DNA from 2 places in the Rhodoferax sp. ZS1R25 genome. Region 2 is predicted to be linked to the other one. Evidence: predicted binding sites of a transcription regulator. Region 2 holds the regulator's gene; the other holds the start of a gene.

Region 1 (16,131 bases), on a different contig from region 2:
GCCCCGGTTCGCCATGGATGCCGACTCCCACCTCCATATCCGTGGCACTGATTTGAAAGGTCGGCTTGCCAGCTGCCGGCACTGTGCACGAACTAAGCGCCACGCCCATCGTTGCCGTAGCCTTGTTGACCGCATCACCGAGAATTTTGAGTTCTTGCAAGCTGTCACCACGTTCCGCAGCAGCCCCCAAGATTTTTTCCAAAATCAGTGTCCCGGCCACACCGCGGCGACCGGTGGTGTGGGTTGAATTCTCGACTGCCACATCATCGTTCACAATGACAGTCGCATTTTCCTGGTCCAGGATTTCCGAGGCCATGTGAAAGTTCATCATGTCGCCCGAGTAGTTTTTGACGATGAAAAGAACGCCGGCCCCACCATCTACGGCCTTCGCTGCATTGAGCATCTGGTTGGGCGTTGGAGATGTAAAGATTTGCCCTGGACATGCCGCATCCAGCATGCCATACCCGACAAAGCCCGCATGCAGAGGTTCGTGACCAGATCCTCCGCCGGAGATCAGCGCAACTTTTCCTGGTTTCACGACTTTGCGTCGGATGAATTCATATTCCTCTCCCAGCACCACCAGATCCGCATGTGCCGCAGCAAACCCGTTCAATGACTCTTCCAGCACTGAGTCCACGCGATTAATGAAATTTTTCATAACTCACCTCTATGGCAGAACAGTTGGTTTAGTAGGTTGGCTGAGCCTGAAGCAGGGTATCGCAGACCGAGCCAATAATCAACGCCATGGAACGCGATCCTGGATCAATGTGGCCCTTGGCACGGTCACCCAAAAAAGAGGACCGTCCACGGGAGGCGTCCATATCTGCTGTAGCTGCAGCGCTATCATGGGCGCACTGCCGCACACGAGCAATCAGGTCAGCACCGCCGTCCGCTAAGACCTTTTGTACCGGGTCCAGCACGTCCAACAGCGTTTTCTGCCCCACTTCGGCCTTTCCCAAGCGTGTCAGGGCTTCGATGCCGGCGCGCAATGCCAGCGCAAAGTCTTGGGCCGTTGGCTGGCTTGGTAGCTCCTTGCCCAACGTCATCAGCAAGGTGCCAAACACCGGACCGGACGAACCACCAATCATGGCGATGCAGGTTTTGCCCATGGTGTTGAGCACCTCGTTCAGGCTGGCGTCCTGCATGCTCGCGAGTTTGGCCTGGATCGCTTGTGATCCCCGTTTCATGTTCAGGCCGTGGTCGCCATCGCCAATGGCTTGGTCCAGGGCGGTCAGTTCATCGAGATGGTCGACAAGGGTTTGCGTGGCGTTTTGAATGATCAGTGGCAATGTCATAAGAATTTCCTTTCGAAAAGCATTAACTGCGAACACGTTGGCCGTCGGCATCAAACCAAAGGCATTGGGACAGGTCTAAGCCCAGGACTTCTCCGGGCTCAAATGAGGCGCCCGGTGGAACCGAAGCGATAACGTCATGGGGACTTCCCACCAAACCTAGATGCACCAAGAACTGGTCGCTCAAGCGCTCGGTGCGCTTGACTTGGCATTGCGTCAGGGTCGAACCCTCGACATAGCGCGGATACAGGCGCATGTGCTCGGCCCGCACACCCAGCGTGACGACCTTGGCCGGCGCGGCCTGCGACGGGAAGGCGGCGCGCGGAACTAGGTTGATGCGCGGTGAACCCAGGCGGCTGGCGACACTGACGCTGCAAGGGTCTTCGTACACCTGCTGTGGGGTCCCCAACTGCACAAGCTGGCCATGGTCCAGCACGCCAATGCGCGAGGCCAGCGTCATCGCTTCCACCTGGTCGTGGGTCACGTAGAGCATGGTCGCGCCCAAGTCATGCTGGATATGTTTCAACTCCAGGCGCAGATCGTTGCGCAGCTTGGCATCCAACGACGACAGCGGCTCGTCCATCAGGTACACGGCCGGGCTGCGCACCAGGGCGCGGCCAATGGCCACGCGTTGCATTTGCCCGCCCGATAGTTTGGTCGCGGAGTTCTGCAGCTTGTCTTCCATGCGCAGCAGACGGGCGACCTCGGTGACCTTGGTCTTGATGTCGGCCTCACTGGTTTTGCGCAAACGCGAGCGCAACGGGAAGGCCAGGTTGTCGTACACGCTCAGGTGCGGATACAAGGAATACTGTTGGAAGACAAAGGTAACGTCGCGCAACGCAGGGGCTACTTGCGTCACATCACGACCGCCAATCCAGACCTGCCCTTGGTCCGGCGCTTCCAATCCGGCCACCAAACGCAGCGTGCTTGTTTTTCCGGCCCCGCTAGGGCCTAGCAAAACGATGAACTCGCCGCTTGGAATGTCAATGCTCAAGCCCCGAACCGCGGCCGTGGCACCAAAGCTCTTGCTGACGCCAACAAGTTTTAAATCAGCCATGGTGGGCTCCTCGTGCAGCGGCCGTAGCCACTGGAATATCGTCGCGCATGGTGTGTATGGCTTTACCGGTTAGCTGGTCAAACAAAGTAACCTGTGATGCATCAAAGGACAGGCCCACGTGGTCTCCACGCTTGACAGGGAGGTTCACGTCCACCTTGGCGCGCAACGTGCACCCTGTCGCGCCGTTCACAGTCACGACCTGGCAGGTGCCCAGGTATTCGGTGCCCAGAACCTCGGCACGCAGGGACGAGTTAGCGTCCAAGCTGACATGCTCGGGTCGCACCCCGTACAGCAGTTGTCGCATCACAACAGCCTCGCGCAGTGCGGGCAGGCCCACGGTGGCGCCACCAATCGTGGCGACCGTGGCCCCTTTTTCCAGGCCCGCCTCAAATGGGATGAAATTCATCGCCGGCGAGCCCATGAAGTCCGCGACAAACACCGAGGCCGGTCGGTCATAGATTTCCTGGGGAGCGCCCAGTTGCTCGATGACGCCCTGATTCATGATGGCGATCTTGTCGGCCATGGACATGGCTTCGCGCTGGTCATGGGTCACGTACACGGTAGTCGCATGCAGGCGGTCGTGCAAGTTTCGCAACTCTTCGCACATGATTTCGCGAAACTCGGCGTCCAATGCGCCCAGAGGCTCGTCCATCATGAAGGCCAAGGGGCGGCGCACGATGGCGCGCCCCAAGGCCACGCGTTGGCGGTCGCCACTGGTGAGTCCGGAAACGGACTTTTTCAGCAGGTGGGTGATTTGCAGGATGCGTGCCGCGTCTTCCACCCGCTGGCGCACTTCTTTGCGCGGCGTGCCTTGCGACAGCAGCGGGAATGCAATGTTTTGCGCCACGTTCATGTGGGGATACAAGGCAAACATCTGGAACACCATTGCAATGTCACGTTGCGATGCGGGTTTGACGGTGACGTCTTCATCGTCCAGAAAGATCTGGCCCGATGTCGGTAGTTCCAAGCCAGCGATCATGCGCAGCGTCGTCGTTTTGCCGCAGCCCGATGGTCCTAGCAAGCAAAAGAACTCGCCGTCGTTCACCGTGAACGTGGAGTTCTTCACCGCGGTGAACTCGGCAAATGCCTTGTAGAGGTGGTGAACACGAATTTCAGCCATGGTAGTTCTCGTGTTGGGTTTTATTGGGGAAATTTCGAAACCACCATGAACATCACGGTGCCTCCGAGCATGGTGATGAACGACCAGGTGTACAAGAACAAGGCCAGCGGTTGCAGCAGCATCAGAATGCCCAGGCTGATCAAGCCGCAGGCCACCAGCTCCAGGGGACCACGCCGCAGCAGCTTGGGCCACTGGCTCGCCGGAGCAGACGCCGGGTCCGTCGGTGTGGGGGAATGTGAATTTGACATAAGAGAGACCTTGAAGTTGCTACTTGCGCACCGCGCCGAATGTGATGCCGCGCAACAAATGCTTGCGCATCAAAACCGTGAAGAACAGAATGGGCGCCAGGAATAGCGTCGTGCCGGCAGCCACTGCGGGCCAGTCCTGCCCCCCCTCACCGATGATGATGGGGATGAACGGGGGTGCGGTCTGCGCCTCGCCGGAGGTCAACAGAACCGCAAAGGCGTACTCATTCCAGGAGAAGATCAGGCAAAAGATGGCGGTCGCAACAATGCCCGTGGTGGCCTGCGGCAACACCACCTTGAAGAAGGCCTGCAAGCGGGTGTAGCCGTCCACCATCGCGGCCTCTTCGTACTCGCGCGGTATCTCGTCAATGAAGCCCTTGAGCAGCCAAACGGCCAAGGAAATATTGACGGCGGTGTAGAGCAAGATCATGCCGAAACGCGTATCGGACAGACCCAGTTCCCGGTACATCAGGTAGATAGGAATGGCCACGGCGATCGGCGGCATCATCCTGGTGGACAGGATAAAGAACAGCAGATCGTCCTTGAGCGGCACCTTGAAACGCGAGAACGCGTAGGCGGCCATCACACCAAACCCGACGGACAGAACCGTGGACCCGACCGCAATGATTAGCGAGTTCACAAACCGCGGCAGGTAATTGGTAGAACCCGCAACAACCATGCTGTTGTCGCGTGCGACCTGCTCACACGTGCCATTTGCCGGCGGCAGCGTAGCAATGTATTCGGGCGACTGGCGTGAGCGCGTCGTAAACAAATTGCAATAGCCTTCCACGCTGGGCGCAAAGACCACCTTGGGCGGATAGCTGATGGAGTCGGCAGGTGTCTTGAAGCCAGTCAGGATGATCCAGACCAGCGGAACAATGGCCACCAGTGCGTACAAGACCACCAGAAATCCGGCGACCCAGCGAGCGCCGGCGGAAGGCTCGACCACCGAGTGGGCTGTGCTGATGAGTTTGGGCATGATGGTCTACCGGTTCTTGACGTAGTTGAGGGCTTTGACATAAATGTTGGCCATGCCAAACACGGCAACGAACAGCACGATGGCAAAGGCAGACGAGTAGCCGGTGCGCCAGCTCTCAAAGGCCTGGCGCTTCAACGTGATGGATGCCAATTCGGTCGCCGACCCAGGCCCACCGGACGTGAGCAGATTGACCATGTCGAACATCTTGAAGTTTTCAATGCCACGGAACAGCACGGCCAACATGATGAAGGGCAGGACCATGGGTAGCGTGATGCAAAAGAACTGGCGCAGCTTGGATGCACGGTCGACTTCGGCCGCTTCGTAGATGTAGTCCGGTATGGAGCGCAAACCCGACAAACAGATCAGCATCACATAGGGCGTCCACATCCATGTGTCCACGATGATGATGGCCCATGGCGCCAGTTGGGTGGAGCCCAGCATTTCGAACGACGAGGCAGGGACACCAGACAAATAGGACACCGCGTAGTTGAACAGGCCCACTTGCGGCTGGTACAAAAAAGCCCAGAAGTTCCCCACCACGGCCGGCGACAGCATCATGGGGACCAAAATCAATGTCGTCCAAAACCCATGTCCGCGAAACTTGCGGTCGATCAGGTACGCCAACGAGAACCCGATTAGCATCTGCAGCAAAATCGTCCAGAACAGAAAGTGCGCAGTGGTTTGCATCGCAAGCCAGATATCTGGATCGTTCAGCACCGAAACGTAGTTGTCGATGCCCACCCCCATAACCGTCGCATTGGGCCTATTCGCCTTGAAGTTGGTGAACGAAAGCTTGATAGTCCATATCAAGGGAAAGATGTTGATCGCCAACAAGATCAGCATCGTCGGGCCGATGAACAGCCATGCAATGGCCCGGTCCGAGAGTCCGCGCAATGCCCCTGCCAGTGGTGACGGTGTCACTCTGGCAGCGCGATCGGCAACACGTTTGATGTTCATGGTATTAACCATCCGTTTCCGCAAAGGCGGTCTATATGAAAAAAATTACAGGTGACTGACCGGTCAACCTGTGCTCGACAAAGCGTATGGGGAGCACCGTGGTTGGCCAGTCAGATCGCGGATGCGCCTACTGTTTTCCGTCTTCCTTGAAGATCTTCTTCCAGTCGACCACCAGGGCATCGAGCGCTTCCTTCGCAGTACCCTTGTCGGCCACTACGTAGTCGTGGATTCGCTTTTGCTCAGCTTGCAACAACTGCGCGTAAGACGGTTCGGCCCAGAAGTCCACCACCATATTCATGGAATCCAGGAACGCTGCGGCGAATGGAGAGCTCTTGGGGTAGCCCGGTGCGTTCAACACGGCCTTGGCTGCTGACGACCCACCAATGTCTTGCCACTTTTGCTGAACTTTGGGGTCCGCAAACCACTTGATGTATTGCAATGCCGCATCTTTGTTCGGGGAATACGACACCACCGATATGCCTTGGCCGCCGAGCTGTACGCCCTTGCCTTTGGGGCCAGCCGGATTGGCAAAGAAACCAATCTTTTCGCCCCCCACTGCTGGGTCTTTGGCCAAGCCAGGGAAGAAGGCAAACCAGTTCATTTGCATGGCAACTTGGCCCGACTTGAACGCGTCCAGACCTTCCCCCATATAGGCGTTGGTCATGCCAGGCGCAGTGCTGCCCTTGTACAGAGCTTTGTAGAACTCCAAGCCTTTGACGGCATCCGCGGAATTGACGAAACCGTCCATCGAGTAAGGCTTCTTGGGGTCTTGGTATTTGAAGCCATAGGGGTACAAAACGTTGGAAACACCCATGGTGATGCCTTCAGAACCACGCTCTGTATAGATGTAGGCACCATAGACCTTCTTGCCATCGATCATCCGTTGTTGGAAGAACTCAGCAATTTCCTGCAATTCGGCCATGGTCTTTGGAGGAGCCAAATCACGGTTGAATTTCTTCTTGAATTCAGCCTGGATTTCGGGCTTGGCAAACCAGTCTTTGCGATAGGTCCAACCCACCGCATCGGCCATGGCGGGCAGCGCCCAGTAGTTGGGCGTGTTCTTGGGCCACTCTGCGTACCCCGTCACTGTGGCGGGCGCAAAGTCGGTCATCTTGATGCCTTCTTTGGCAAAGAAGTCATTCAGCTTGACATAGTGACCGCTCTCAGCGGAACCACCCACCCACTGGCTGTCGCCGATGATCAGGTCGCACAGCTTGCCCTTGGAATTGAGCTCGTTGAGCATGCGGTCGGCAAAGTTCGGCCATGGCACGAACTCAAACTTCATTTTGATACCGCTCTTGGCAGTGAAGTCTTTTGACAACTCCACCAGCGCGTTCGCGGGGTCCCACGCTGCCCAGCACAGCGTGATAGTTTTGTCTTGGGCATGCGCACCTGAGCTACCCAACGACAAGGCTGCGGCGATTGCCATCGCAGACAATCCAGGTATTTTTTTGAGTACTTGTTTCATTTCAGTCATCTCCAATAAAGTTATTTCAGACAGTCAATACAAACTCACCTACACACACATCAGGCTGCCTAATCAACGAAGATTCTCGGCAGTCAAGATCTCTATCCGTGGCTGAACGACGTTCAGCGCACCACGGGCGTTTACACACAATTTCCGAAGAACACTGGCCGCATTCATGACGCAATAGTGAATGTCCTGGTGCAACAAATAGCTGACTGCGCCACGCATCAAGAAGCGGGTATGCAGCTCGGTCAGGTCGTGCATTACCACTCCCTGTTCTCCTGTGATATCGAGCTGCGCCAGCGCCCGCATCAGGCCGACAGTGCCCGGGCCGACGATGTAGATGCCGGCCAAGCGCGCGGGGTCTATCTCCTGCTGGAAATACTCCAACATGGTTTCGCACACACCGTCGTCCGATTTCGGCAAGTCCGTAATCCGCAAAATGCGCATCAGCGGAAAGCACTCTTCCAACACTTGTGCAAAGCCGATCCGACGCTCGATTTCCGAAGACAGGCGCGTGCCTTGGGACAACAACAGCATCAGGTCTCGATCGGGCGCCCCGGCCATATTGCCCAACAACAATCCAGCGGTTCTGCCGGCGGCGCGGTTATCTGCACCTACGAACAACTGCCGTGCGGAGCCCGCGACGTCGGAGAACAGCGTCACGACATGCACACCGGCCTTCACCAGTTCGGCGATGGCACGCTTGACCACCGGCACATCGACAGCCAGCACGGCAACACCATCGCAATCGCTCACTTGCGACAGGTCAGCGGCAAATTTCGCGGAGTCATCGGCGCTAAAGCGACAGACGACGGTCGTAATGTGCTGGTGTCGAAAATCGCTCGCACCATGCGCTACCTGGCGCTCAACCGCGTCAAAAAATGAAGACCCTCCGTCCGGAAGCACGTAAGCAAATCGCAGCCCGTCATCTTGGCGGGGACGCCCCAATGGCGGGGTGGATTCATCCACATGGGAAATCACTTGCATGACCCTGGCCATCGTCTCGGCGTTTACACCCGGACGCCGGTTGACGGCACGGTCAACCGTGGCGGTGCTCACGCCAGCCAGCCGGGCGATTTCTGCGATGGTGAGAGTGGTGGAGGTAGCCATGACAAAATTTATTTGATGTTATTATTCTGATTTATATAAATAATAAATCAATCAGTACAAACACCTAGTTAAAGGTGGACACCAGCTCCGCTGCGGGCATGATCGCCAGGTGCGGCCTGGCCATCGGCGCTCTTTCAAAAACGGAGTGCTGGCCGGGCAATTTGAATGCGGCGACGGCTTGAACCTGCTGCCCCGCCAAGCTGCTGAGGTTGGTGGCTGCTGCGGCCATTTGCTCCACCAAGGCGGCGTTTTGCTGCGTTGTGGTGTCCATTTGGGAAACGGCTTCGCCGACCTGGTAGACGCCCGACGCCTGCTCATTGCTTGCCGTGCTGATCTCAACCATGATGTTGGTGACACGCTGGATCGAGTGCACAAGTTCGGTCATCGTTGCGCCGGCTTGGTCGACGAGCGTGGTGCCGCGTGCGACCCGCTGTACGCTGGTGTCGATCAGCCCTTTTATTTCCTTGGCGGCCTGGGCGGAGCGACCCGCCAGGGAGCGCACTTCGCTGGCGACGACGGCAAAGCCACGGCCTTGGTCACCCGCCCGTGCAGCCTCGACCGCTGCATTCAGTGCCAAGATATTGGTTTGGAAGGCAATGCCATCGATGACGCTGATGATCTCGGCGATCTTGCGCGACGACTCGTTGATGCCCTTCATCGTGTCCACCACTTGGGCAACGACTTCTCCACCGGTCGTCGCAACCGAAGAGGCATTCAAGGCCAGTTGATTCGCGTGGCTTGCGCTTTCCGCGTTTTGTTTGACGGTGGAGCTCAGTTCTTCCATAGACGCCGCGGTTTCTTCCAAGGCGCTGGCTTGCTGTTCGGTGCGTGCGCTCAAGTCCCGGTTACCCTGCGCGATTTCTCCGCTGGCAGCGGCGACACCTTCCGAAGCCGTGCGCACGTTGGAGACCACCTGAACCAAGCTGCTTTGCATCTCACTCAGGGCACTGAGCATCATGGCGGCCTCGGTGTGGCCCGTGCCATCAATGCTTTCCGTGAGATCCCCCGCTGCAATGGAGCGCGAAATACGGAGAATCTGCGCAATCAAGCGCTTCAGGCTGCGTGCCATCAACCAGCCCGCCAGGGCACCGATCAGCGCGGCAACCGCCGCCAGTACGATAAGAAACGTGCTGGTCCGCTCGGACTCGGCCGTTGCGTTGTTACCGAGTTCGACGACGAGTTGCCGCTGCAATGCGCGGGAATCCTCGACTGCTTTGAAAATAGTGTTTTGCAGCTTCGCTACATCCCCAACCAGCAGCTGTCCCGCGCCCTGGATTCCGCCATCCATGGCCATTTGCAAAACTTTGTCGACGTTTTGGTTGTAGGGGCCCAAGTTGTTGACAATGGCGCCAAGCCACTCCCGCGCCTGGGGCTCTTCCACCGTCTTGTCGAGCTCGGCCAGGATTTGTTGGTTAGCGGCCCTAGCTTCCAGGATCTTCTGTTTTGCATCGGTGCGCAGCCCGGTGTCCCAACTGATGACGAAGTTCCGGGAGTGCTGGCCCATAGCATGCAGGTTGTTGGCGAGCTGGGTGTACTGCTCGACCTTGACCATAGGTCCATCGGCCATCGCGCGTATTTGCCGCGCCAGAGCATTGGTGATGAAGGTACCCGCCAACGCGATGCAGACGCCGATGCCGGCCACAACAAAAAAAGCGATGAACAACTGTGTGGACATCTTGATGCTCAAATGTTTCATGCTTTTGTCTCCAACGGGTCATGGAACTCAAAAACCGCCCCAGACAAGGCACGCCTACTCTGCCCCCCCCCACACGCCCAATCGATTTCGCCATGCTTTCGATTGGTTTGACAGAATTTCTGATGTTTATGATTGATTTATTGATGCGGTTTACAGTTTGAAATACTAATCAGCACCAAACAATATTCAATCAGGGTATTCCCTAGGCAGCTTTACCCCCTGCGATAGAGCGCGGAGGCCACCGATTGCAGCGGCGCGCGCATCCACCCGCGTTACGGCGCAGTTGTTGGGATGCCTGGTAGGGCTAGGGGGAGGGGAGTGGCGTTGTGCACGTGAAGCACGCGCACTCAATGGTAGTTTTCGGCCGTCAGTATTTCGATACGCGGCTTGACCACCTGGAGCGCACCGCGCACGTTTTCGCACAGTCCACGCAAAACTCGGGCGGCGGTAGAAATGCAGTATTGGTTGTCTTGGTCCAGCACATATGCCACGTCACCGCGGCTTAGCAAGGTCTGATGGATGTCCGTTAAGTCGTGGACGATGACGCCCTGTTTGCGCTCCAAGCCCAGCTCTTTCAGGGCGCGCACGACACCGGAGGTGCCTGCTCCGCCACTGCCATAGATGCCCGCCAGGCTCGCAACATCCATTTCCGACTGCAGAAACTGCATCAGAACTTCGCATGTCCCGTTATCATCCAGCGGCAGATCCGGCGTGCGCATGATGTGTAGATGGGGGAAGTCCTCCTCAATGATTTGAGAAAAACCAATGCGCCGGTCGATTTCGGAACTGAGCCGTGTGGCATGCGACAACAACAACAAGGTATTCTTGGCCGGCGCGCCCGCCATACGCGCCAGCAACAAACCGGCCGTGCGGCCAGCCGCCCGGTTATCGGGCCCCACATAGACCTCGCGCATGGATCCCGCGACATCCGACAACAGGGTGACCACATGGACACCCGCTCTCACCTTTTCGTTGATCGCCTGCTTCACGGCCGGCAGGTCGGGGGCCAGTATGGCGATGCCTTCGCAGTCTTCAACCTGCATCAACTCCTGCGCAAAGCTCTCCGGATCTTCCGCATTGAAGCAGTACGTGACTTCGGTGATATTTTGGTGGCGAAACTCCCCCGCCTGTTGCGCGATTCGGCGCTCCACCATATCGACGAACTTGGCATGGCCATCCGGCAACACGTAGGCAAACCGCAGATTTTGCTGCTTGCGTGGACGACCGCGGACGACCGCGGGTGTGCCAAGGTCAGCGACAGCTTGCATCACTTTCTTTGTGGTCTCGGCGTTCACTCCTGGGCGGCCGTTCAACACGCGATCAACCGTGGCCGTGCCAACCCCAGCGCGACGCGCAATGTCAGGAATGGTGATGGGCGATGAGTTGGTCATGGAAAGCTGGCGATGGTATGGCGCAAATGTTTCAGCTTAAAGTCGAGCAATTAATTCAATCAATCTGCGAAAGGCACTGCGATACATCATATCTCCAAGTTGCACACTTTTGAGATCAGACCCATCGATCAATCACGGATCAGTGAAGACTAGGTGAAAACACTGATTGATTTAAATTTTATTTAAATCAATATAAATGCCATACTACATCAACCTATTCGATGGGGAGTTCTGCATTGGAGTGACATCATGGTCAATATTTCACTTTGGGTAGTGCTGTGTACGATGATGGGAGTGGTTTTGGTATGCGCACAATTCTGGATCCAATGGCGCGAATTGCACTCCAAACTTGGCGGTTCGGTGCAAGAGTTGAATCGCCACATCGTCCGCTTGGGCCGAGGGGATTTCTCCGGTGCAATTGCGGTCCCCCCCCGGGGCAGGCACAGCATCATGGCTGGCCTGTCTCAGGCTCAAATCAAGCTCAGCACCATTGATGCGCAGCGCAAGGACGCCGAGAGTCGAAGCCAACGCTTGACACAACTCTACGCGGCACTGAGCCAGTGCAACCAGGCAATTGTGCGCTGCAGCAACGAAATGGAATTATTCGGCAAAGTCTGTGAATTGGTCGTATGCCATGGCGGAATGAAAATGGCATGGATCGGCGCACTCAACCATGACGATCACCAGTTGGAGCCCGTTGCAGCATATGGCGCGGGCATGGAGTACTTGCAAGGCCTCCATATATCTGTAGAGGCCAATGACCCGTCATCGCACGGTCCTACCGGCACGGCATTTCGGGAGAATCGCCCCGTATGGTGCCAAGACTTTCAACATGACCCTACCACGGCACCATGGCATACGAGAGGTGCCAAGTTTGGCTGGGGAGCGGGGGCAGCATTGCCGCTTCAACGCACCAAGGGCAGCGCAATGGTTATGACCATGTATGCAGAGGCACCCAACGCCTTCGATAAGGAGGCCTGCGCTTTATTGCAGGAGATGGCCCTTGACATTGACTATGCCGTTACGGTTTTGGATCAAAAAGAGCTCCATAGACAGGCTCAGGAGCGGATTCAGTATCTCGGTCGCTTCGATGCGCTGACGGGGCTCCCCAATCGCACAGAGTGGGAGGCCCAAGCGAGCCAAGCTATTTCCTTGGTACGTCGTCAGCCAGTTCCACTAACAGTCATGTTTCTGGACCTGGACCACTTCAAGGACATTAATGACTCACTCGGCCACTGCGCTGGCGACGCATTGCTGATAGAGGTGGCCAGTCGACTACGCTTGGCTCTTCGCCGGGAGGACACGGTTTCACGCTTTGGCGGGGACGAATTTGTGTTTCTGTTGCGCGGACTAGACGCTTCGGCCGCCTCCAAGGTGGCTCAGCACCTGCTGAACGTCATCTCCGCACCGTTTTTGATTGAACATTGCGAGCTCAACATCACCGGCTCCATCGGAATTTCTATGTTTCCTGGCGATGGCGAGGATGTCTCTACACTGTGCAAAAGAGCCGACACGGCCATGTACCGGGCCAAAAAGAATGGCCGCCAGGACTATTGTTTCTTTACGACGGAGATGCAGGCACGCGCCGCACGCAACTTAAAGATAGTGAACGCACTACGCCATGCCTTGGATCATGACCAGTTGTCTCTGCACTATCAGGCACAAGTCTCACTGGCAACCGGTTGCGTTGTTGGGGCCGAAGCACTATTGCGTTGGAAACATCCCGAGTTGGGCAATGTATCACCTGCCGAATTCATCCCCGCTGCGGAAGAAAGTGGGCTGATAGTACCTATTGGGGAGTGGGTGCTACGGCAAGCCGTACGCCACGCCAACATCTGGCGCGTCAAAGGCCTCCCGACCATGGTTATCGCGGTGAATCTTTCCGCGGTTCAGTTTCGCCACCACGACATGCAAAACTTGGTCACAAAGATACTCTCAGAAGAGGATTTTCGGCCAGATTGCCTGGAGTTGGAGCTGACTGAGAGCGTTGCCATGCACGACCCACAAAGCGCTATTGCGCTCATGAATGATTTGCACCAACGAGGCATACGCATGTCTATTGACGATTTCGGCACGGGCTACTCTTCATTGAGTTATCTGAAAAAGTTCAAAGTTTGCAAACTGAAGATCGATCAATCCTTTGTGCGGGATATCGATACCGATGCAGAGGACCGGGCCATCGTCAAAGCAATCATCCAGATGGCCGGGAATTTGGGTATTCACACCATTGCAGAGGGCGTGGAGACAGCCGAGCAGTTGGCCTTCCTGCGCGAAAATGGATGCATCGAGATACAGGGCTACTTGGTCAACAAACCATTGCCCGCGGATGCATTCGAGGCATTTGTGCTGCGCTCTGTCACAACTTCAAACGCATTCTTTGCAGAAAAACAATCCGCAACTAGCTCCTTGCGTCCCACACAAACTAAGCAGGTTCGATTGCTGGAACGGGAGATCGAAGACTTCTTTTGATTAAAGGGCCGAGTGTGGTTCCACACTCGGCGATGAAATTGCTTCACTGAATTTGCGACAACTCGCGGCAGCCTCAAAGCTGTTCAACTGCCCCGCTACACAAACCACAGGCGCCAACATCCTTTTTCTATCCAGGACATTGAACTAAGCAATTAGCACTCACTCATAGAGAGTGCTAATATTTGTGATACGAACACAAGGAGGTTCTGAATGTCCGCTTTGCTTGCTACCCCCCACACCGCTCTGGCCGTGGCCAATCCGTGGTCGCTGGTGCCGCCGCTGGGGAACTTGGACGCCTATATTTCCGCCGCCAACCGCCTGCCCATGCTCACGCTGGAAGAAGAGCAGGAGTTTGCCCGCAAGTTCAAGAATGACAACGACCTTGAGGCTGCCGGTAAGTTAGTGCTCTCTCACTTGCGCCTGGTGGTGTCCGTATCCCGCCAATACCTGGGCTACGGCCTGCCCCACGGCGACCTGATCCAGGAAGGCAATGTGGGCCTGATGAAAGCCGTCAAGCGCTTTGACCCTGACCAGGGCGTGCGCCTGGTGAGCTACGCGCTGCACTGGATCAAGGCCGAGATCCACGAGTACATCCTGAAGAACTGGCGCATGGTCAAGGTGGCGACCACCAAGGCTCAGCGCAAGCTATTCTTCAACCTGCGCTCCATGAAGCAACGCTTCAAGAGCGACGATGCAGCCGCCGACCTGGGCACGCACCGCGACACGATGAACCCTGAGCAGATCAACGCCATGGCGCGTGAGCTCAACGTGAAGCCGGAAGAAGTCATTGAGATGGAAACCCGGCTGTCGGGCGGCGATGTGCTGTTGGACCCCTCGCCCTCCGACGACGGCGAAGACGCGTTTGGCCCCATCGCTTACCTGACCGACACCAACCACGAGCCTGTGGCCATGATCGAGGCACGTCAGCGCGACGTGCTGGCAACCGATGGCATTGCCACCGCGCTGAACAGCCTGGACGAGCGCAGCCGCCGTATTGTGGAAGAGCGCTGGCTCAAGGTGAATGACGACAACTCGGGCGGCATGACGCTGCACGACCTGGCCGCCGAATACGGCGTGAGCGCTGAGCGCATTCGCCAGATCGAGGTGGCAGCCATGAAGAAAATGAAGACTGCCCTGGCCGAATACGCCTGAGCACACCGCGGCGACACTTCGTGTCACGCGCTTGGTACACAATGCCCCCTGCCGGCTTCGGCCACAGGGGGCATTTTTCCGACTGGAGACTTTTTTCATGCGACGCAACGCCGCCAAGATTGCTACACTTTTTGTAGCTGCCTGCGCAATATCCACGGGGGCTATCGCCCAAAAAGACACTGAAACCACTGCACCATGGCCAAACCGGCCGCTGCGCATCATCGTGGGCTTCCCGGGCGGCTCGTCGCCGGACCTGACCGCCCGCGCCTTTGCCGACCCCCTCTCGAGGGCACTGGGCCAGCCTGTGATTGTGGAAAACAAGGTGGGGGCGGCTGGCAACATCGCGGCCGACTACGTGGCCAAGGCCACGGACGACCACACCATCGGCCTGATGATCAACGGCAACATGACGATTGCCAAGCTGCTGAACCCCAAGCTGCCCTACGACCCGCTCAAAGACCTGCAGCCCATCAGCCTGATTGGTGTCTCACCCTTGGTGCTGGTGGCGCCCTTGAATGCGCCTGGCAGCAATGCTGCCGAGTTTCTGGCGGCGGCACGCAAGTCGGGGGACAAGTGGAACTACGGCACACCCGGCGTGGGCACCGTGGGCCACCTGGGCATGGAACTGCTCAAGACCAAGACGAAGATGGCACCCCTGCATGTGCCCTACGCGGGCTACCCGCAGGTGGCTACGGCCCTGATTGCGGGTGACCTACAGCTCAGCCTGCTACCGCCCGCGCTGGCCAATGCGCAGATCAAGGCCGGCAAGCTCAAGGCCATTGGTGTGACCGCCAGTGTGCGCAGTCCGCTGGCGCCAGAGATTCCCAGCCTGTCGGAGGCGGGGGTGAAAGACTTCAATCTGGAGATCTGGAATGCTGTGGCTGCCCCCCACCACCTGCCCAAGCGCGAGGCGGTACGGCTGGCCAGCCTGTTCAGCGAGATTGCCCGCTCACCCGAGATGCGGCAAAAGCTGTTCCAACAAGGCTGGACGGTGCTGGGCACGTCGGCCGAAGGCCTGAGCAACCGCGTGAAGGCCGACACGGCCTTGCTGGGTGGCATCATCACCAGCCAAAAGATCACGATCGATTGAACTTACGCCGACAGACGCTTGCTTCATCGCCGGGCGGTCCGCTATTTCCGTGTTTATGCCGCCAGGGGCATGGGCAGCAAGCGGCGGTATTCTTTTTTGGCC
Region 2 (16,131 bases):
AGCGCAATCTCTTGCGCACGCAGCGCCTTTTTCAGGCCCATGGGCGCCACGGTGCCGCCCTTCACCGCGCTGTCGCTGGCGGAGACGATGCAGCGTCGCCCCGCCACCACGCCAATGCCGACGATGGAGCCGCCTCCCAGCACGGCCTTCTTGCCGTCGTCGTCGTGCATGTTCAAGCCGGCCAAGCGGCTCAGCTCCAGGAAGGGTGTGCCGCGGTCCAGCAGGCGGGCCACGCGTTCGCGCGGCAGCAGCTGGTTGCGCTTCTCGAACTTCTCGCGCTTGGACTCGGACTCGGCAATCACCAGCCCCTCCAGGCGCTGCACCTCGGCCAGCAGTTCGGCCATGCGCTGGGCGTTGGCCGCAAAGCCGGCCGAGCGGGGGTTGATCTTGGAGCGGAGAGCGGGCATGGCAACAGGTCCTTCAAAGGTCTTACGGCATTAGAGGTCATGGTTACGTTAACGTCAACCAGTTACCGTATAGGTGTTTTCACTATGCTTTACGTTATGCTGCGCGGATACCATCCAGCCCGAATCCCTTTGTCCAACCTCCCCAAGGAAACCCCATGTCCCTCGCCTCCGCAACCGAAGCCATCCGCGCCAAAGTGGGCGCCGACAGCGGCCTCAATGCCACCCTGAAGTTCGACATGGGTGCCGACGGCGTCATCGTCATTGACGGCGCCAGCACACCCAACAGCGTGAGCAACGACAACACCGACGTGGACTGCACCGTGGGCATCACGCTGGAAAACCTGCAGGCCCTGCTGGACGGCGACCTGGAGCCCGCCACCGGTTTCATGGCCGGCAAGCTGAAGGTCAGCGGCGACATGGGCGTGGCCATGCGCCTGCAACGTGTCATTTAAATCGGTGGCCACCGACACAGCGGTGGCAGACGCGCAGGCGTTTGTCGCCTCCCACCGCGACGAGGGCACGGCCGAGCTCTTCGGCATCACCGAGTTGTGCCGCGAGTTCGGCATCACGCTGCGCGCGCTGCGTTTTTACGAAGACAAGGGCCTGCTCAGCCCACGCCGCATCAACGGCGCCCGCGTCTACACGCGGCGCGACCGCGCGCGCCTGGCCCTCATCCTGCGTGCCAAGGCGATAGGCTCACCGCTGTCCGAGATCAAACGCTACCTGGACCTGTATGGCGACCAGGGCGAAGGCCGCGTGCAGCAGCTGCAGTACGTCATAGAACGCACCGACGCCGAGATTGCCGACTTGGAGAAAAAACGCGCCCAGATCGACGCTACGCTGGCCGAGCTGCGGGTCATCAACACCAGTTGCCGCGGCCATCTGGCCGAACGCGAGCGCACGGGCAAAAAATAAGCACAATGGGCATCGTGAAGAAATTACTCATCATCGATCCCCAAAACGACTTTTGCGACATCCCCGGTGCCGCCCTGCCCGTCAAGGGTGCCAGTGCCGACTTGCAACGCCTGGTGTCCTTCATTGCGGTCAACCCTCTGGACGGCATTACCGTCACTCTGGATTCGCATGCCAGCGTGGCTGTGGAACGCACCACCTTCTGGAAGACGCCCGATGGTGCCTCCCCAGCCCCCTTCAGCTTCGTGACCGCAGCCGATATTGCCAGCGGCCAGATGACACCGCGCGATACAAGCCTCACACCGCAAGTCCTGACCATGCTCGCGCAACTCGCCCAGGCCGGACGGCCCGGCTTGGTGGTCTGGCCTGTGCACTGCGTGACCGGCACCTGGGGCCACAACATTTATGGTGCCTTGGCCGACCAACTGGCCCAGTGGGAATTCACCCGGCAGCGCGCGGTGCGCAAGGTGCTGAAGGGCGAATACCCTCTGACCGAACACTTCGGCGTCTTTGAGGCCGATGCCCCCAACGAGGCCGTGCCGTCAACGCAGTTCAACAGCGCGCTGGCCGCAGAGTTGACCCGCGGGGTGGATGTGCTATTCATCGCTGGGGAGGCCGGCAGCCACTGCGTGGCCTCCAGTTTTGACCAGCTGGCCCGCTACCTGAACAGCACCACCGCACCACGCCCCCGCGTGGTTTTGCTGACGGACTGCATGAGCCCGGTCACCGGATTCGAAGCAGACCAGGAGGCCTTTGTGCAACGTGCCCGCGTCTGGGGTGCAGAGACCATGGCCAGCGCGCAAGCCGGCGCAACTTTTAGGTAAATCAGCCTCTAGCCCCCGTAAACATTGCGCAAGCAGCTCCTAAAACAGGAGCACGCTGCGCAATCCAGCGGGCAGCTTACTTGCCCAGCAAGCCCTTGAACAAGTCCTTGGCCTTGTCCTTCACGGCCTCTTCGGCCTTGGTCTTGATCTCCTGCTTCTTCTCTTCCACCTTGGCCTTGGTGGCGTCCTCCAGCATGGCGCCGTATTCGATCTTGTAGCTCAGGGCTTCAAACGGTCCGCTGACGCGCACGGGCACGGTCAGGCCCTTTAGCTGGCCCAGGTCTTTGCCACCCTGCCCTTCGCCGCTGGCCACCACTGTGGCCTTGGCCACGTAGTTCATCTGGCCTGCGCCCACATCAATGTCGCCCGCGCCGCCCAGGCGGATGAAGGGGGACTTCATCGCCAAGTCGTCGTTGTGCGCCACGCCGTTGGCGATCTTGAAGGAGCCGGTCAACTCCGAAAAATCAGTCTTCTGGTTGGCATTGGCGGCCTGCGTGCTGTCGGCCTGGCCCAGCTTGGCTTTCAGGTCGCGCAGGCTTTGCGCCAGGTTGATGCCTTTGATGGCACCGTCTTTCAGCGCCAGCGACGCGCTGCCGCCCAACGCCTTCTTCATCGCCGTGACCGTGCTGCCCTGGGTGGTGATATCCAGCGTCACATTGCCCTTGCCTTCCAGCAGGTCCTTGGCCACCAAGTCTTTCATCAGCGGGTTGATGCTCACGCCCACCAGGGCCTGCTTGATGGCCACTGCATTGCCATTGGCGTTGACCGACAGGCTGCCGCTGGTGCTGCCCTCGTACAGGTTCAGCGACAAGGGCGCCACATCCAGCTTGCCACCGGCCAGCGCCAGCTTGGCGTTGATCTTCTCCAGCTTCAGGTTGGACACCTGCAGCGCGCCAATGCGGATGGCGCCATTCACCGTATGGCCCTTGAGCGCGCTCAGGTCGATGGGCGCCTCTTTGGCCGCAGCAGCTTCTTTGGCAGGTGCCGTGGTGGCAGCGGGCTTGGGTGGCAGGTATTTATCCACGTTGAGCTTGTCCACGTCCAGGTCAAACGCCAGCACCAGCGGTGCAAACTTGGCCACCTTCACGCTGGTCATGATTTTGGATTCGTCAAACTGTGTGGCCAGTTCCAGCGCCGCAGTCTGCTGCAGCGCGTCCACCTTCAGGCTGCCGCTGATGGGCAGGGTCAGGCTCTTCATGGGCATGCCGGGGTGCACCACGTCCAGGCCACCAGCCAGCTTGGCCAGCACCACGCTTTGCCCGGCCACGTTCACCGCGACGGGGGAGCTGAGCTGGCCCTTGATGGCCGCGTCGCCCGCCTTAGCATCCAGCTTCAGCGCCAGGCTGGCAATCTTCAACGCATCGGCATTGCCCTCCACGCCGTTCAACACCAGGTTCAACACTGCATTGCGGTCCGCACCCTGCAGCGTGGCAGACAGCGTGATGGCCTCGCCACCCGATTTCTCGGGCGACAGGCTCAGCTTGGGCGCGTCCAGCGTCAGCGCAAAGGCATCGGTGCCACTCTGGCCTTTGGCCGACAGGCTGAGTTTGTCCACGGCGGCGGTCTTCTTGCCCGTGTCAGCAAGCACCTGGCCAGTGGACAGGCTGAGGTTCGACAGCGTGGCGCTGGTGCCCGCCTTCTCATCGCGCCAGGTGAGCTGGGCGTTGGCAATGCGGATGCTGGAAATATCAATCTGCAGGGGCTCGGCAGGCTTGGCGGGTTCTGCGGGCTTGCCAACCTCCGGCACGGCGGGCTCGCCCAGCAGGTCGGCAATGTTCAGCGTGCCGTCTTTCTTCTTCACCAGCGTGAGCTTCAGGCCATCCACCTCCAGCGCGCTCACTTGCACCTGCTTGCTCAGCAGCGGCATCAGCGCCACCGAGATGCGGGCCGAATCCAGAGCGGCAAATTCGGTCTTGCTGGCATGCTCGGACAGCGTCACGCCGTTCAGCTGAATGCCCACGTTGGGCCAGATGGAGAGCTTGGGCTGGCCCGCAATCACCAGCGTGCGCTGCTTTTGTTCCAGCACCGTGCGGCTGATCTCGGCCTTGATCTTGTCGCCGTCAAACAGGGCGTAGAGCACGCCCACAGCCAACACCAACACACCCAACAGCGCGGCCACGCCGATACCGACCAAACGAAGCATTTTCATGAAAATCCCTGATCCAAGTTAAACCGGAAAAGTCCATTCTAGAGGCGCGTTAGGTGGTGCCGCAGGCCGCTTACATCCGCATACCAATCAGGAATAGACATGGCAGTGAGGCGCATGGACGACAAGAAACTGAACTCTACATTTGAGATGGAACACGCCAACGAAAAAGCCCGCAGTTCTTGCGAACTACGGGCTTGATGCATTCATTGAATGGTAGGGCGTCACGGACTTGAACCGTGGACCAAAGGATTATGAGTCCTCTGCTCTAACCAACTGAGCTAACGCCCCAACCGAACCGGGAATTGTAGCGGGCGCCGGAGTGATATCTGAGATGCGGTCAAGGGACGCATCTTCACTGCACCATCCGATGAGTTCCTACAATTGATCTGGCATACAGACTAAAAATGCATTCCAAGCTTTTTGAACACTTGTATGTGTCAAATACAAACACGGGGGAGACAAAAAATGAGCGTCACTTTTTTCCAAAATTCGGATATCAGGACTGATATGGAGCTTCTGATGTCGAAGCTACGAGTCTTCGATGGTGGAGAGGCGAACCCAAGAAATGCTCGCCTAAATGAAGTACTGGCGATCGTTCTTTCCAATGCACAGCAATTCGATGAACAATGCCAAGTGAATATCTCTTGGATAGGCAATCACCTTCAGGCTCTACTTTCGAAAGTCGTTTCCGGAGAGACGACCCAAGAGTTGATTGATGAATTTCTTGGGTGCCTGTACAGATTCTTAGTCGAATTCGATCTATCTATTAAGAATGCTCTTTCCATGGAGCTTCGCCGTTTCCAAACTTATGTTCTGGAGAATCGCGATAAGTTTTCACAAAGCGTGCGCCAGGACATCGACTTTGCAAGGCAGGAAATGCCTATTGCCATAACCAAACACTTGCTGGGAAGCGACGTTCTCCAGAATCTTCAGAGTTTGGAAAAATTTTCTCAAAGAATCAGTGCACAAGTAACCGACTGGGACAAAAAGTTGGCTCTTCAAGAGGGCGCAGCAAAGCAACTCGAAGATTCATTGCGCCAATATACGACGGGGTTCAACTTTGTAGGCTTACATCAAGGTTTTGATGATCTGTCCAAAGCAAAAGTTAATGAAATCAACTCGCTACGAAAGTGGCTTGTCATATTTGGATCATTTGCACTACTCCCTCTGATAATTGAGTTGGCAATTTTTTATTCCAACTTTGACCGACTTGAAGAACTGAAATGGGGCCTCATTGCAGGTGCTATTCCTGCACTCTCGTTTACGGTCCTATTAATCTATTTCTTCAAAATCGTGTTGCGCAACTCTGAGGCGGCAAGATCGCAATTGCTCCAAATCGAACTTCGAAAGACACTCTGCCGCTTCATTCAAAGCTACGGAGACTATTCAGAGAAGCTGAAAAAAAGCAACGGCGATGCCCTCTCAAAGTTTGAGAACGTCATTTTTTCCGGAATCGTGTCAAGTGACGAAAAACTCCCATCCACTTTTGACGGGCTTGAACAATTAACCAATATGGTTAAAGCCATGAAGGCGTGAGAAGTTCATGAACAAACGATCAGATTGGTCTAACTTGAGAGTACGCTGACTTACAGGTATTCAACATCGACCGCATTCCACGCAACCATTTCTATTTGTGGTGGCTCAGCGCGTTGCTCACCAGCTTGGAGGTGATGTCCACGATCTGGATCATGCGGTCGTAGGCCATGCGCGTGGGACCGATGACGCCCAGCGTGCCCACCACCTTGCCGTCCACCTCGTAGGGGCTGCTGACGATGGACAGGTCTTCAAACGGCACCACCTGGCTCTCGCCGCCAATGAAGATGCGCACACCTTCGGCCTGGCCGGTCACGTCCAGCAGGCGCATGAGCTGGGCTTTTTGTTCAAACAGGTCAAACGCGCGGCGCAGGTGGCCCATGTCGCTGGAAAAGTCAGACACCGACAACAGATTGCGTTCGCCCGAAATCACCACTTCGTCCTGCGACTCATTGATGGCCTCGGAGCTGGCGTGCACGGCGGCCTGCATCAGCGTGGCGATCTCGCCGCGCAGGCTGTCCACCTCGTTTTGCAGGCGCTTGCGCACCTCTTCAATCTCCAGCCCGGCGTAGTGGGTGTTCAAGAAGTTGGCGCCCTCCACCAGCTGGCTTTGGGCGTAGTCCACCTCGGTGTAGATGACGCGGTTTTGCACATCGCCATCGGGCGAGACGATGATGACCAGCAGGCGCTTCTCCGACAGGCGCAAAAACTCGATGTGGCGAAAGGCGGACGTGCGGCGCGGTGAGATGACCACGCCCACAAACTGCGACAGGTTGGACAGCAGGTTCGCCGCGTTGGAGATAACGCGCTGCGGCTGGTCTGGCGCCAGGCTGTGCGCCTGGAACTGGCCGGGCTGCACGGTGAGCATGGTGTCCACAAACAGGCGGTAGCCGCGCGCCGTGGGAATGCGCCCGGCCGATGTGTGGGGGCTAACGATGAGGCCCAGCTCTTCCAGGTCCGACATGACGTTGCGGATGGTGGCGGGCGAGAGTTCCAGGCCTGAGGCCTTGGACAAAGTGCGGCTGCCAACGGGCTGTCCATCGGCGATGTAACGCTCTACGAGCGCTTTCAGCAACAACTTGGAACGATCATCGAGCATCGGTCCATTCTAGTGATCTATTTAGTGTCTAATTTGCGGATGTTGTCCAAATTCCGACAGGTCGCGCTCATTGGCAAGTACCAATCCACGGGGGCCCGCGCCGTCGGTGCCTCATCGCGCGAGTCGCTGGACGAGATCGCCCATTTCCTGATGGACCAGGGCTGTGAAATCGTCATCGAGGCCAACACCGCCGCCAACACCGATCTGACGGGCTACACCACCATGGACGTGGCCGGCATTGGCGCCAGCTGCGACCTGGCGCTGGTGGTGGGCGGAGACGGCACCATGCTGGGCATAGGCCGCCAGCTGGCGCAGTACAAGGTGCCGCTGATCGGTATCAACCAGGGGCGGCTGGGCTTCATCACCGACATCCGCTTCGAGCAATACAAAACCACCCTCTTGCCCATGCTGGCCGGCCACTACGAGCTGGACGACCGCAGCCTGATGCACGCCCGCGTGATGCGCGACGGGCACTGTGTGTTCTCGGCGCTGGCGATGAACGATGTGGTGGTGAACCGCGGCGCGACATCCGGCATGGTGGAGTTGCGCGTGGAGGTGGATGGCAACTTTGTGTCCAACCAGCGGGCCGACGGCCTGATCATCGCCACGCCCACGGGCTCCACGGCCTACTCCATGTCGGCCGGCGGGCCGCTGTTGCACCCCGCCATTCCCGGCTGGGTGATGGTGCCGATTGCCCCCCATACATTGTCAAACAGGCCGATTGTCCTCTCCAACACTGCGCGGATAGCTATCGAAATCGTAGCAGGACGCGATGCCAGCGCCAACTTTGACATGCAGAGTCTGGCCAGCCTGATGCACGGCGACCGCATCGAGGTGACGCTGTCGGAGCACCGGGTGCGCTTTTTGCACCCCAAGGGCTGGACCTACTTTGACACCCTGCGCCAGAAAATGCACTGGAATGAAGGAGTGGCCTGAACCATGGCCTTGAAGCGAATCGTCCTGCGTGACTTTGTCATCGTCAGCGAACTGGAGTTGGACCTGGAGTCCGGCTTCTCGGTGCTGACCGGCGAAACCGGCGCGGGCAAGTCCATCCTGATTGACGCGCTGCAGCTGGTCACCGGCGCACGCGCCGACACCGGCGTGATCCGCGAGGGCGCGGCGCGCACCGATGTGTCCGCCGAATTCGAGACGGCCCCCGGCGTACAAGCCATATTGGATGACGCCGGCTTTGAAGGCGGCGACACCCTGCTGCTGCGCCGCACGGTAGACACGCAGGGCAAAAGCCGCGCCTGGGTAAATGGCAGCCCTGCCACCGCCCAGCAGCTGCGCGCCATTGGCGAACAACTGCTGGACATCCACGGCCAGCACGCCTGGCAAAGCCTGACCCGCCCCGAGGCCGTGCGCGGCCTGCTGGACGCCTACGCCAAGGTGAGCACCGCCACGCTAAGCCAGCTGTGGGCTGCCTGGCGCCACGCCCAAGCCGCGCTGGCCCAGGCCACCGAAGCGCAAGACTCCTTGCAGCGCGAACGCGAACGCCTGGCCTGGCAAATTGGCGAGGTGGACAAGCTGGCGCCCCAGCCCCACGAGTGGGACGAGCTCAACACCAGCCACAGCCGCCTGTCCAACGGCCAGGCCCTGCTGGACGCGGCTGAAGGCGCCGTCAACCTGCTTGAAGACGACGACAGCAGTGCCCTGCGCCCGCTGCACGCCGCGCTGCAGCTGCTGCAGGCCCAGGCGCATCTGGAAGCCGAATTCAAAGACCCCGTGGAGGCGCTGACCTCCAGCCTGGCGCAGGTGGAAGACGCAGTACACACCCTGCGCAGCTACGCCCGCCGCACCGAGCTCGACCCCGACCGCTTGGCCGAGCTGGACCAGCGCATGGCGCTATGGGTCAGCCTGGCGCGACGCTACAAGCGCCCGCCCGAAGAGCTGGTGGACGTGCTGGCCGCGTGGAAGACCGAGCTGACCGCGCTGGACGCTGCCGCCGACCTGGAAGGCCTGCAAGCCGCCGCGCGCAAAGCCCAAGCCGCCTACTTGGCCGAGGCCAAGAGCATTTCCAAACAACGCGCCAAGGCCGCGCCGCTGCTGGCCCAAAGCATCACCCAGGCCATGCAAGGGCTGGGCATGCAGGGCGGGCAGTTTCAGGTAGCGCTGGAGCCGCTGGCCCAGCCGCAGCAGAGCGGGCTGGAAGACGTGCAGTTTCTGGCCGCGGGCCACGCCGGCAGCACGCCGCGCCCCGTGGGCAAGGTAGCATCCGGCGGCGAGCTGTCGCGCATGGCGCTGGCCATTGCGGTCACCACCAGCCAGCTGGGGACCGCGCAAACGCTGATTTTTGACGAGGTGGATTCCGGGGTGGGCGGCGCCGTGGCCGAGACCGTGGGCCGCCTCATGCAGCAGCTGGGCACCGACCGCCAGGTGTTGGCTGTCACCCACCTGCCCCAGGTGGCCGCCTGCGCGGACCACCACCTGGTCGTCTCCAAAACCCTGCAGGGCAAGGCCACGCTGAGCACCGTGGCGGCCGTGCACGGCGAACAGCGCGTGGGCGAGATTGCCCGCATGCTGGGTGGCGAAAAACTCTCCAGCACCACCCTGGCCCATGCCAAGGAAATGCTGCAGGCGGGGCTGTAATGGAGATCGTGCTGATCACCGGCATGTCCGGCTCCGGCAAATCGGTGGCGCTGAACGCGCTGGAAGACGCAGGCTTTTACTGCGTGGACAACCTGCCGCCCGAGCTGCTGCTGCCCTTTGTCGAGCTGGAGCAAAAGCACCAGGCCCAGCGCGTAGCCATCGCCATGGATGTGCGCAGCGCCACGTCCCTGCCCCTGGTGCCGCAGCAGCTGCAGGCCCTGCGCCAGCTGGGCGTGGTGGTGAAGTCGCTGTTTCTGGACGCCACCACCGACACGCTGGTGCGCCGCTATTCCGAGACACGGCGCAAGCACCCACTGTCCAAAGTCGAAGCGGCGGGCGACGAGCGCCGTGCCCTGGTCGACGCGATCGAGCTGGAGCGCGAGCTGCTGGCCGACCTGCGCGAGCAGGCCCATGTGATCGACTCCAGCATCATCCGGCCGTCGCAGTTGCAGGGTTACGTCAAAGAGCTGATCGCCTCCCCCGGCGGGCAGCTCACGCTGGTGTTTGAGTCATTTGCCTTCAAGCGCGGTGTGCCGACGGATGCGGACTATATGTTCGACGTGCGCATGCTGCCCAACCCCCACTACAACCCCGAGCTGAAGCACCTGACCGGGCGCGACCAGCCGGTGATCGACTTCCTGCAAGCGCAGGCCGATGTGGACCTGATGCTGAACCACATCAGCCAGTTTCTGGAGAGCTGGCTGGACGCCCTGGTGCGCGACCACCGCAGCTACGTGACCGTGGCCATTGGCTGCACCGGCGGGCAACATCGCTCGGTCTATCTCGTGGAGCAGCTGGCCAAACGCTTTGGCGGCACGCGGAGCACGCTCAAGCGCCACCGCGAGATGGACGCACTTCAGTCCGGTCTAGGCTGATTTTTCCAGCAGCTTGCGCACTGGCGCGGGCAGGCCCGCCGCGGCCCACTCCGCCGGCAAGAACCAGGCGCCCGCTCCTAAATCCATAGCTGCTAGCGCAATGTCTACGCGGGCTGCATGCATAAATAGGTCTTTGTGCGTGAGTACATGGGTGAATACTGGCAACATCTCCACACCCTTGGCCGTCTGCGCTGGTAGCGCCGCCCGCAAGGCATCTTCGCTGTCAAACAGCGGAAAGCATTGCAGCCCCGCCCACACACCGGGCGTGGGTCGCTTGGCCAGCCACACCGCACCATCCGCCCGCTGCACCCACAACAGCCACAGGCTTTGGCTGCTGCGCTTGAGCTTGCGGGTGCGCACGGGGTAGCGCTCGGGGTCGCCCGCCTTGGCGGCGGCGCAGTGGCTCAGCACGGGGCAGAGCAGGCAGCTGGGTTTTTTGGGGCTGCACACGGTGGCACCCAGATCCATCATGCCCTGCGTGTAGCGCGGCATGTCGGCCGCCGCATGTTGGGCGGCGGGCAGCAGGCCGGTGGCGGCATCCCACAGCTGCTTCTCGTTGGCAGAAGACGCCAGGTCCGCGTCAAAGCCCAGCACGCGGGTGACCACGCGCTTCACGTTCGCATCCAGAATCGCCACACGCTCGCCAAAGCACAGCGAGGCAATGGCCGCCGCGGTAGACCGGCCTATGCCCGGTAGCGTGGCCAACGTGGCGGCGTCGCGCGGGAACTGGCCACCATGCAGCTCCACCACCAGCTGCGCGCAGCGGTGCAGGTTGCGCGCCCGGCTGTAGTAGCCCAGGCCGCTCCACAGGCCCATGACCTCGTCGCTGCTGGCAGCAGCCAGATCAGCCACCGTGGGGCAGCGCTCCAGAAATTTGGCGAAGTAGCCAATGACGGTGACCACCTGCGTTTGCTGCAGCATGATCTCGGACAACCACACGCGGTAAGGGTCTTGGGTGTTTTGCCAGGGCAGCGTATTGCGGCCATGCTGGCGCTGCCACGCCACCACCTGCGTGGCAAAGTTGCTGGCAGCCACGCTCAGGCGACGGCGACGTCGGCTGCGGCAGCAGCCACCGCCAACAGCTTGGCAGCGTCTTGGGCGGCAATCAGGTAGGCGGTCAGCTCGGACAGCTTGGCATCCAGCTGGTCCAGCGCGGTTTCTTGTTGCTCGATCTCGCCAATGCGGTCGTCCAGCCCGCCTGCGGCCTGCGAAATACGGTCGATGGCTTCAATGCGGCGGGCAAAGTTGCGGCGGCGTTCGCGCAACTGCGCATCCAACTGGGCGGCGGCCGATTTGCTCCACAGCTCCACATCGGCCAGCGCGTTTTCGTGTACCGAGCGCAGGCGGGTGGACAGTGCACGCACCAGCCGGTCTGAGAACTCGGGCTGGGCCAGCTTGAAGGCATTGCCGACGCCCAGGTACTGCAGGTGGTTGCGTTCAATCGTGTCCAGCTCGGCCATGAAGCGGCCCATGTCGGGCTCGCCGGGCGCCTGCAACGAGAAGCCGTATTCACCGTTGAGCAGCTTGAAGCTGGCCACCAGCATGGACTGGATTTCGGCGCACAGGGTTTGCACTTTTTGCAGGTTGCCGCGCAGTCGGTCAAAGGTATCGCCGTACGCGCGCTTCACGCCCAGCTTCAGGCCCTTTTGCATCAGCGTGTCGGTCAGCTGCGCCATTTCTTTCTTCAGCGCGCCAGAGCCCAGAATGCCAAACACCTCGCGCAGCAAGCGCAGGTGCACCGAGCGCACTGCGTGGATCTTGGCGCCGCCCTGGTCAAATTCGGCCTGCTCTTGCGAGATGCGGTTGCGCATGTGCTTGATGACGGTGGCGTTCTTGCCCTGCAAGCCCTTCAGCTCCATCATCTGCTCGGTCAAATCGCGCTTGCGGATGTTGATGACGCGGCCGGTCTCAACGCGCAGGCCGGTGATGCCATCGGCCATGGCCGCACCCAGAATCTTCTGGCGCTTGCCCATCATGCCGCGGCCCAGCACGTCTTCCAGCACCGGCAGGCAGCTGCGCTTGAGCAGCTCGTCGTCCTCGGTCACCTTGGCCACCAGGCCCTTTTGGGCGGAGACCGCAATCACCTTGTCTTTGGGCAGGCCCAAGATTTCGGCAGTGCTGGCCTTCTGGCGTTCGATCTGGGTCTGGATCTGTGCGGGCGTGCTCAGCGCATCCCACAACGTGTCAATCTTGTTGAGCACCACCAGGCGCGCGTCGGGGTCGGTGGACTCGGTGATCAGGTGCTCGCGCCAAATGGCCAGGTCAGACTTGGTCACGCCGGTGTCAGCGCCCAGCATGAACACCACCGCATGCGCCTGCGGAATCAGGCTCACGGTCAGTTCGGGTTCGGCGCCAATAGCGTTGAGTCCAGGCGTGTCCAGAATCACCAAGCCCTGCTTGAGCAGCGGGTGGGCGATGTTAATGAGCGCGTGGCGCCACTTGGGCACTTCCACCATGCCCTGGGCATCGACCATGGGGTTATCTTCGGGCGCCTGGTTGTGCCAGAAGCCCAGGGCGCGGGCTTCGTCCTGCGTCACCTTGCGGGTCTCGGCCACTTTTTCCAGGGCCTTGGCCAGTTGTTGGGGGTTGTTCACATCGAGGTCGATGCGGGTCCACTTCTCGGGCGCCATGCGCCACTCCATCAGCGCCTGGGGCTGCAGGCGCGTTTCGATCGGCAGCAGGCGCAGGCAGGGCGGCACGTCGGCGTCATAGCCCATTTCGGTGGGGCACATGGTGGTGCGGCCTGCGCTGGCCGGCATGATGCGCCGGCCATACCCTGCAAAAAACAGGGCGTTGATCATCTCGGACTTGCCGCGCGAGAACTCGGCCACAAAGGCCACCATCACCTTGTCGGAGCGCACTTGCGCTTCCAGGCGGCGCAGGCGCTCTTCCACCGCGGCGTCCAGCAGCTCGTGGTCTTTCATCCACTCGGCCAGCAGCTTCAGCCGCAATGCGAACTCACGCCGCCACGTGCCGTGCTGGTCAAACTGATCGTTAAATGAAGTAGCCAAGAGCAGGAGTCCCCCGTGAATAGTTCAATATAGCATCGCCAGCGGCTGCTCCCCTCAGGGTTTTTGGCAAGTCGGGCAGAAAAACGTAGAGCGCTGGCCCTGGCGAATCGCCTTGATTGGCGTGGTGCAGACCCGGCAGGGCTGGCCTTCGCGGCCATAGACCGTGGCCTCCAACTGGAAGTAGCCGCTTTCGCCCTTGGCGTTGGAAAAATCGCGCAGCGTGCTACCGCCCTTAGCCACCGCGCGGGCCAGCACATCCTGGATGGCGGTGTGCAGCTTTTTCAGCCGTGGCTTGCTCACCTTGCTGGACGCCGTGGTGGGCCGGATCTGGGCCAAGAACAGGGCTTCGGACGCATAGATATTGCCCACACCCACCACCACATCGCCCGCCAGCAGCACCTGCTTGATGGGTGCCTTGCGCTGCGCCATGCCTTGTTGAAAAGCCAGCAAGTCAAAGCCCCCGTCCAGCGGCTCCATGCCCAGGTGGCCCAGCAGTTTGTGCGCCACCGGGTCGGCCTCGCCCGCGGCAAACACCACAGCACCAAAGCGGCGCGGGTCGTTCAGACGCAGGGTGCCGCGGGTGGTGACGAGGTCAAAGTGGTCGTGTACTCCGGGCGGCACAATGCGCCCGCCAAAGGCCACGCTGCCCGACATGCCCAGATGCACCAGCAGCAGGCCACCATCCAGGTCCAGCAGCAAGTATTTGCCGCGGCGGCGCACCTGCAGTACGCGCTGGCCTACCAGGTGGTCGGGGTCGCACTGCAGCGGCCAGCGCAGGGGCTTGCCCACGTGCACCGCCTGCACCTGCGCGCCTGCAATGCGGTCGGCAAAACTCAGGCGTGTGACTTCAACTTCTGGCAATTCAGGCATGGGGCCTCAGCTTCATGATGTTGGATTATTATGGTCTGATGACAAGCCCCAAACGCCTCATCTCCACGACCCTGCTGGCGGCCTGCATCGGCCTGTGCGGCCCCGCCTTTGCGGCCGAGCCCGACGAGCCAAAAAACTCCGACCTGAACCGCGAGCTTTTTTACCAACTGTTACTTAGCGAGATCTACGCCACCAACGGCGAAATCGGTGATGCCTACCTCGGCATGCTCGATGCGGCGCGCAAGGCCAACTCGGCCAAGCTGTACGAACGCGCCGTGGAAATGGCGATAGGCGCCCGCAGCGGCGAGTCGGCGCTGGACGCCGCACGCGCCTGGCAACGGGCCTTTCCGACCTCGAAAGAGGCCAACCGCTATGTGCTGCAAATCCTGCTGGGCCTGAACCGCGTGAGCGATTCGCTGGAACCGATCAAGAAAGAGCTGGCAGGCACCACGGGCAAGGACCGCATCACCGCGATCAACCTGCTGCCGCGCTATTTCGGCCGCGTGACCGACAAGCCGCTGGCCGCCAACATCGTCGAGCAGGCCCTGGCCGCCGACCTCACGTCGCCCGAAACCGGCCCCGCCGCCTGGTCGGCGGTGGGCCTGCTGCGCCTGAACGCGGGCAGTGTGCCCGGCGGGATGGAAGCCGCCCAGCGCGGCTCTGCCCTGAATGCCCGCGCCGAGGAACCCGCAGTGCTGGCGCTGAACCTGATGGAGGCCAAGTCCCCCGGCGCCGAGGCCCTGGTACTGCGCTACCTGGCGGGCCAAGCGCTGCCTGAGGTGCGCATGGCCTATGCACGCCGCTTGATAGACACCATGCGTTACTCCGAAGCGCTGGTGCAGATGCAGACCCTGAACACGCAGGCCCCCACTTTTGCCGATGCCTGGCTGGTGCGTGGCTCGCTGGAACTGCAGGACCGCAACAACAGCGCGGCCGAAAGCTCGCTCAAGCGCTTCACCCAACTGGTAGCGCCCAATGAAGCCCCCGCCGCCGATGGCAACGAGACCTCACGTGGCATGGTGCAAGCCTATTTGCTACTGGCCCAAATTGCCGAGCAACGCGGCCAACTGGACGAGGCCAACGCCTACCTGCAGCGCATCAACAGCCCGCAAGATGCCCTGAAGGTAAGAACCCGCCGCGCCATGATTTTGGCGGGCCAGGGCAAGATGGACGAGGCCCGCGCCCTGATCCGCTCTGCACCCGAAACCCAGGCCGAGGACGCACGCGCCAAGATTTCTGCCGAAGTGCAACTGCTGCGCGACCACAAGCAGTTGGACGCCGCCTACCAGGTGCTGGCCACAGCGCTCAAGCAGTACCCCGACGACACCAACCTGATGTACGACCAGGCCATGATTGCCGAGAAACTGGGCAAGCTGGACGACATGGAGAAGCTGTTGCGCCAGGTGATTGCCGCCAGTCCCGACTACCACCACGCTTACAACGCGCTAGGCTACTCGTTGGCCGATCGCAATGTGCGCCTGCCCGAGGCGCGCAAGCTGATCGAGAAGGCGCTGGAGTTTGCGCCCAATGACCCGTTCATCGTGGACAGTCTGGCCTGGGTGGAGTTCCGCAGCGGCAACGCCGCTGAAGCCAAGCGCCTGCTGGAACAGGCCTACGCCAGCCGCCAGGACGCCGAGATTGCGGCCCACCTGGGCGAGGTGCTGTGGTCCCTGGGCCAGCGTGACCAGGCCAACACCATTTGGGGCCAGGCACTGCAGGAGCAGAAGGACAACGAAACCCTGCAGGAAACCGTGCGTCGTCTGCGTGCCAAGCCATGAGGGAGCTGCTGCGCCGACTCGGCCTGCTGCTCATCCCGTCCATTGCTACACTTTTCATAGCTGCTTGCGCAACAACGACGGGGG

Evidence for each region. Region 2 encodes HrcA, which represses chaperone genes, less so after heat shock. Its sites were predicted from a motif close to TTAGCACTCNNNNNNNNNGAGTGCTAA; they were not measured.
Region 1: the regulator HrcA is predicted to act here: its motif matches at 13,940-13,966, upstream of rpoH (RNA polymerase sigma factor RpoH).

The regions. Positions count from the first base shown of each region.
Region 1 covers NZ_JBWMAZ010000001.1:1,180,658-1,196,788, reverse strand. The annotation lists gene dhaK (dihydroxyacetone kinase subunit DhaK) at 1-658, opposite strand, end outside; gene dhaL (dihydroxyacetone kinase subunit DhaL) at 687-1,295, opposite strand; gene AC097R_RS05685 (ABC transporter ATP-binding protein) at 1,318-2,349, opposite strand; gene AC097R_RS05680 (ABC transporter ATP-binding protein) at 2,342-3,469, opposite strand; gene AC097R_RS05675 (hypothetical protein) at 3,490-3,717, opposite strand; gene AC097R_RS05670 (carbohydrate ABC transporter permease) at 3,737-4,693, opposite strand; gene AC097R_RS05665 (carbohydrate ABC transporter permease) at 4,700-5,650, opposite strand; gene AC097R_RS05660 (ABC transporter substrate-binding protein) at 5,778-7,118, opposite strand; gene AC097R_RS05655 (LacI family DNA-binding transcriptional regulator) at 7,191-8,231, opposite strand; gene AC097R_RS05650 (methyl-accepting chemotaxis protein) at 8,296-9,927, opposite strand; gene AC097R_RS05645 (LacI family DNA-binding transcriptional regulator) at 10,275-11,318, opposite strand; gene AC097R_RS05640 (bifunctional diguanylate cyclase/phosphodiesterase) at 11,568-13,787, shown strand; gene rpoH (RNA polymerase sigma factor RpoH) at 13,998-14,939, shown strand; gene AC097R_RS05630 (Bug family tripartite tricarboxylate transporter substrate binding protein) at 15,037-16,029, shown strand; gene AC097R_RS05625 (Crp/Fnr family transcriptional regulator) at 16,083-16,131, opposite strand, start outside.
Region 2 covers NZ_JBWMAZ010000003.1:37,641-53,771, forward strand. The annotation lists gene AC097R_RS18020 (acyl-CoA carboxylase subunit beta) at 1-407, opposite strand, end outside; gene AC097R_RS18025 (SCP2 sterol-binding domain-containing protein) at 563-859, shown strand; gene AC097R_RS18030 (MerR family transcriptional regulator) at 849-1,322, shown strand; gene AC097R_RS18035 (cysteine hydrolase family protein) at 1,337-2,143, shown strand; gene AC097R_RS18040 (AsmA family protein) at 2,220-4,292, opposite strand; tRNA gene AC097R_RS18045 (tRNA-Ile) at 4,504-4,580, opposite strand; gene AC097R_RS18050 (hypothetical protein) at 4,758-5,828, shown strand; gene hrcA (heat-inducible transcriptional repressor HrcA) at 5,920-6,924, opposite strand; gene AC097R_RS18060 (NAD kinase) at 6,964-7,860, shown strand; gene recN (DNA repair protein RecN) at 7,864-9,513, shown strand; gene rapZ (RNase adapter RapZ) at 9,513-10,388, shown strand; gene mutY (A/G-specific adenine glycosylase) at 10,380-11,423, opposite strand; gene AC097R_RS18080 (dynamin family protein) at 11,426-13,399, opposite strand; gene mutM (bifunctional DNA-formamidopyrimidine glycosylase/DNA-(apurinic or apyrimidinic site) lyase) at 13,454-14,269, opposite strand; gene AC097R_RS18090 (tetratricopeptide repeat protein) at 14,308-16,047, shown strand; gene AC097R_RS18095 (outer membrane lipoprotein LolB) at 16,044-16,131, shown strand, end outside.